2 linked regions of the Robertmurraya sp. FSL R5-0851 genome follow. The protein of the gene in region 2 interacts with the protein of the main gene of each other region in a pairwise test. Links are inferred from orthologs where the notes say so. Each region holds a gene or a part of one and is shown on either strand. Other genes may lie near its edges.

Region 1 (2,937 bases), 2.6 Mb from region 2 along the record:
GGCAGTTAATCCGGATGAAAGATGGTGAAGAGGATGGGTTTCAAGATCCTTTAACACAAGCAAGGAGACAGCAAGGCATGTTGGGTAAATGGCTGTTGAAGTATGGAGGTGTACGTGTACCTATTGAGTATTTTGTAGTTGTGAGCAATCCTTCATCCATTATACGTACCGATCCAGGGAAGGCACATTTGTTTAAGCGTGTGATTCATGGGGATAAATTGCCTGAAAGGATTAATGGCTTGGGTAGCAAATTTAAATTGGATGTTTTGGATCAGCGTGGAGTTAAAAGAGTCTGTAAACTACTTTTGAAGAGTCATCGTCCCGCTGAATATGATGCACTTGGTCGATTTGGGTTATCTCCTTCTGATATTTCTATTGGGGTGCAATGCGGTGCTTGTGGGAAATTGCGGATGGAGCGTGTGTATGGGAAGTGGTATTGTGCAGATTGCGGCAATAATGACGCGAATGCACATATGTCTGCACTGAAGGACTACTTTTATTTAATAAAACTGACGATAACGAACCAGGAATTTCGGGATTTTATGTTGTTGGAGTCACCGGATGTGGCTAAGCGTCTATTAAACGAGTTAAATCTAGGCTATTCCGGATCAAATAAGGGAAGAATCTATTATCCAAAAGCCAGCGTAGAGGATATATCAGCGAGTTTATAAATATATCGGCGACTTCTTCAACTATATCAGCGAGTTTTTGAATATATCGGCGTCTTTCACCAATATATCAGCGACCTCCACGCTTAATTGCCCACCAGCCACCCACAAAAACCCAAAAACCCGCCCTCCCAAAGGGAGAGACGGGTCCCACAATACAAAAAGCGGGCCCAATAAAAAGGCCCGCCCTCTCCAACTTGAATTACTTCTTCAAGTTATAAAGTGATTTCATTCCATCGTATACAGCTAGTTCGCCAAGCTCGTCTTCGATGCGAAGAAGTTGGTTGTACTTAGCAATACGGTCTGTACGGCTCATAGAACCAGTTTTGATTTGGCCAGCGTTTGTTGCAACTGCGATGTCAGCAATTGTAGCATCTTCAGTTTCACCAGAACGGTGAGAAACAACAGCTGTGTAACCAGCGCGCTTCGCCATTTCGATTGCTTCAAATGTTTCAGTAAGTGTACCGATTTGGTTAACCTTGATAAGAATTGAGTTAGCAATTCCTTTTTCAATACCTTCAGCAAGCTTCTTTGTGTTTGTAACGAATAGGTCGTCACCAACTAATTGAACGCGGTCACCGATGCGCTCAGTTAATAGCTTGTGGCCTTCCCAGTCGTTTTCGTCTAAACCATCTTCGATTGAGATGATTGGGAATTCGTTAACTAATTCTTCGTAGAAGTTAACCATCGCTTCAGAAGATAAACCAGTGCGGCCTTCTCCAGCTAGGTCATATTGCTTTGTTTCTTTGTTGAAGAACTCAGAAGATGCAACGTCCATACCTAAGAAAATGTCTTTTCCAGGCTCATAACCAGCGTTCTTGATTGCTTCCATGATAACTTGTAGAGCTTCACGGTTAGAACCAAGGTTTGGAGCGAATCCACCTTCGTCACCTACAGCTGTGTTAAGACCTTTGTCAGAAAGAACTTTCTTTAATGAATGGAAAATTTCAGCACCCATACGGATTGCTTCTTTGAAAGTAGGAGCTCCTACTGGTAAAATCATGAACTCTTGGAAGTCAACGTTGTTGTCAGCATGTGATCCACCGTTGATGATGTTCATCATTGGAGTTGGAAGTTGCTTCGCGTTGAATCCGCCAAGGTAACGGTATAATGGAAGACCTACAAATTCAGCAGCAGCGTGAGCAACAGCCATAGAAACACCTAGGATTGCGTTAGCTCCTAACTTACCTTTGTTTTCAGTTCCGTCTAATTGGATCATTGTGCGGTCGATTCCAACTTGGTCAGTTACGTCCATACCAATGATTTCTTCAGCGATGATGTTGTTTACATTATCTACCGCTTTTTGAACACCTTTTCCAAGGTAACGTGACTTGTCGCCGTCACGTAGTTCTACTGCTTCGTGCTCACCAGTTGATGCACCAGATGGAACGATTGCGCGTCCAAATGAACCAGACTCAGTGATTACTTCTACTTCTACAGTTGGGTTTCCGCGAGAATCTAATACTTCACGAGCGTATACATGTTGAATATATGGCATAATAAAATCTCTCCTTATAATAGAAAATTTTAATATTGTATCACGAACAGGTCAATTTCACCTTCCGCAAGCTGTTGTTGCTTTGCAACAAAGGCTTACTTCAGGTGGAAACTGCCCTTATTCCTAATTTGAGATGGTCAGTTTCGTCAAAGACGTAAACTGCCTTTTTATTTTTACAAAATGGTCAGTAACGCTTGCTTCCGCCATGTGCTAGCAGGTCCGGCTTTCACAATCGAAACTAACTTACTTCTTAAATAATGTCTTCCCAGTCATTTCAGCTGGTTGTGCTACGTTTAATAGTTCAAGCATCGTTGGGGCAAGGTCGCCAAGGATTCCGTCTTCACGAAGCTCCACGCCTTCCTTTGTTACGATCACTGGAACGGGGTTAGTGGTGTGAGCAGTCATTGGGTTGCCTTCTAAAGTGACTACTTCATCAGCATTCCCATGATCCGCCGTGATTATCGCTGTTCCTCCTTTTTTAATGATCAGATCAACGACACGACCTAGGCACTCATCCACTGTTTCAATCGCTTTGATTGTCGGTTCTAACATTCCAGAGTGTCCAACCATATCAGGGTTCGCATAGTTCAAGATAATCGCATCGAAGTTGTCTTCCTCGATTTCTTTTACTAATGCGTCTGTTACTTCATACGCACTCATTTCTGGTTGCAAATCGTATGTTGCCACCTTTGGTGAGTTGATCAAGATACGCTTTTCACCAGGGAATTCCGCCTCACGTCCACCGCTCATGAAGAACGTTACGTGTGGGTA
Region 2 (2,879 bases):
CTCGGACTATACAGTTAATTATTGCTCCTAATCAACAGGGCGCATACAGAGTGCAAAGGGATGGTGATGTTATCGATGAACAACCGGTACCATACCCGACAAATTAAAATAGGTTTAGGAACTAATCGTTCACATTCTGTTAAAGGAGTGTATGTATGCCAGAAGGCAAAATTATAAAAGCACTTAGTGGGTTCTATTATGTTCTCACAGATGATAATCAAGTGATTCAGTGCAGAGGAAGAGGGGTATTTCGCTTAAATAAAGTGACCCCTCTTGTAGGCGATGAAGTCGTTTTCCAAGCAGAAAATGAAACTGAGGGCTATATTTTAGAAGTAAAGGATCGAAAAAATGAACTGGTAAGACCCCCGATATCTAATGTCGATCAAGCGATATTAGTATTTTCGGCTGTTGAGCCTGATTTTAGCACCGCGTTGCTCGACCGCTTTTTAGTTTTAGTTGAATTTAACCGTATCAAGCCAATTATTTGTATTACAAAGATGGATTTAACTAGTTCCGATGAAAAAGCAATGATGGAAACATACCGTAATCAATATACGAACGCGGGCTATGAAGTGATTTTAACCTCATCAGAAACCGAGGGTGGGTTAGAGCAGCTGCTTCCTCATTTAAAAGGAGTTATATCCGTATTCGCCGGTCAGTCTGGGGTTGGAAAATCTTCGCTATTAAATGCAATCAGACCAGATTTAGAACTTAAGACAAACGATATATCCTCACATCTCGGTCGAGGAAAACATACAACAAGACATGTTGAATTAATAAAAATTGGGGAAGGGTTAGTTGCAGATACTCCTGGTTTCAGTTCACTGGAATTCACGGATATTGAGGTGGAGGACTTAAACTATTGCTTCCCTGATATTGAAAAGTTAAGTGAAGACTGTAAGTTTCGGGGCTGTCTTCACTTAAAGGAACCAAAATGTGCGGTAAAGGAAGCGGTGAGTAACGGAGAGCTTCCTGAGTATCGATATGAGCATTATGAGCTTTTTGTACAAGAAATTAAAGAGAGAAAGCCGAGGTATTAATTATGGTGAAAGTTGCGCCCTCCATACTATCAGCTGATTTTTCAAAACTGGGAGAAGAAATTAAAGATGTAGAACGAGGGGGAGCAGATTATATCCATGTTGATGTCATGGATGGTCATTTTGTTCCCAATATTACGATTGGTCCTCTGATTGTAGAAGCGATTCGTCCAATCACGAAACTTCCGCTTGATGTACATTTAATGATCGAAAATCCGGATCAGTATATTGAGGCATTTGCTAATGCAGGAGCCGATTATCTTACTGTTCATGTAGAAGCTTGTAAGCATCTACATCGGACTATCCACTATATTAAATCATTTGGAGTCAAAGCGGGGGTTGTTCTAAATCCTGCAACACCTGTTCAAACCATTGAGCATGTGATTGATGATATTGATATGGTTCTATTGATGACGGTTAATCCTGGTTTTGGAGGGCAAAAATTTATTGAGCAAGTGCTACCGAAAATAAGACAGGTAAAAGAACTTGTTGATAAAAAAGGGTTATCTGTAGAAATCGAAGTAGATGGTGGAGTGAACGAAGAAACGGCAAGGAAATGTGTAGAAGCTGGTGCGAATGTTCTTGTAGCTGGATCGGCTATATACAACGAAAGAGATAGAAAAAAAGCGATTGAAAAAATAAGAGGATAAGAATGTAGGCTAGCTTTTTAGAAGCTAGCCTTTCCTTGATTACAAGGAGGATCAAAAATGGAGATCAATATATTAGCAGGTGGTCCACTAGAGCATATCCCTTCTCTTCACTCATTCAGTGGAGAGTGGGTTGGTGTGGATCGAGGAGTCCTAACACTAATAAAAGAAGGAATCTTTGTGGATAAAGCCTTTGGTGATTTTGATTCTGTGATGGAAGAAGAACTTGCGTTTATAAAAAAACATGTGGATGAATTACAAACGTTTCCACCAGAAAAAGATGAAACAGATATGGAACTTGCGATATCATGGGCGATAAAGCAAAGGCCGGAAAAAATTCGAATCTTTGGGGCTACGGGTGGAAGGCTGGATCATTTTTTTGCTAATATTCAGTTGCTTTTCAAACCGATGGCTTTTCATAATACAGTCCCGATTGAGATCATTGACCGTCAAAATATCATTTCATTAATCCAAGCAGGTACACATATAATAGAGAGAAATGATGAGTACAAATATATTTCTTTTATTCCTTTTCATGGCGAAGTGAAGGGATTAACCCTTATTGGTTTTAAGTATCCATTAACGCTTCGACATATTCCGATTCATTCCACTCTATGTATTAGCAATGAACTAATTTCTGATATTGGTACTATATCTTTTTCGGAAGGCATATTAATGGTGATAAGGAGTCGCGATTAAACTTCCTTATATTGAGTACTTATCTTTATATTTTGAATATGATAATGAGAGTTCTGAAACTTGTTCATGCGTGAGATGGTGAGGAGGGACATTATGAGATTTTACACGATTAAATTGCCGAAATTCTTAGGCGGCATTGTCCGCGCGATGCTGGGTACGTTTAAAAAGGGCTAAACCAAGGTGGTATGTGTAACACGTTTTCAAGAAAGACAACCTTAAAAAACCAATGTACACCGATGTAAAGGAATCACATCGGTGTATTTTTTTGTTCATAATTAAAAGTCTATTTCTAAAGTTTAATGGGAAGGCTAGTTTTAAAAGGAAATGAAAAAGAGCATCCAAATGGATACTCTTTACACATTATACGCGTTCAACTTTACCTGATTTAAGTGCTCTTGCAGAAACCCAAACACGCTTTGGCTTTCCGTCTACAAGAATACGTACCTTTTGAAGGTTAGCACCCCAAGTACGCTTGTTAGCGTTCATAGCATGAGAA

Evidence for each region. The genes of interacting proteins can lie anywhere in the genome.
Region 1: the proteins of rpe (region 2) and eno interact in binary tests that used the Escherichia coli proteins (3 or more experiments, as listed by UniProt). The link is inferred for Robertmurraya sp. FSL R5-0851 from one-to-one orthologs.

What each region holds. Positions count from the first base shown.
Region 1 is NZ_JBBOOE010000001.1:4,122,273-4,125,209, forward strand. The notes cover bases 19-2,935. They hold eno (phosphopyruvate hydratase), read right to left. Parts: upstream 2,167-2,935; coding sequence 871-2,166; downstream 19-870. Other genes in these bases: MKX65_RS21180 (nuclease-related domain-containing protein), read left to right, coding at 19-671; gpmI (2,3-bisphosphoglycerate-independent phosphoglycerate mutase), read right to left, coding at 2,410-2,935. In the rest of the region: more of MKX65_RS21180, read left to right, coding at 1-18; more of gpmI, read right to left, coding at 2,936-2,937. UniProt on the Escherichia coli protein: Catalyzes the reversible conversion of 2-phosphoglycerate (2-PG) into phosphoenolpyruvate (PEP). It is essential for the degradation of carbohydrates via glycolysis.
Region 2 is NZ_JBBOOE010000001.1:1,541,046-1,543,924, forward strand. The notes cover bases 6-2,864. They hold rpe (ribulose-phosphate 3-epimerase), read left to right. Parts: upstream 6-1,042; coding sequence 1,043-1,687; downstream 1,688-2,864. Other genes in these bases: pknB (Stk1 family PASTA domain-containing Ser/Thr kinase), read left to right, coding at 6-107; rsgA (ribosome small subunit-dependent GTPase A), read left to right, coding at 156-1,040; MKX65_RS08015 (thiamine diphosphokinase), read left to right, coding at 1,745-2,383; spoVM (stage V sporulation protein SpoVM), read left to right, coding at 2,477-2,557; rpmB (50S ribosomal protein L28), read right to left, coding at 2,744-2,864. In the rest of the region: more of pknB, read left to right, coding at 1-5; more of rpmB, read right to left, coding at 2,865-2,879. UniProt on the Escherichia coli protein: Catalyzes the reversible epimerization of D-ribulose 5-phosphate to D-xylulose 5-phosphate.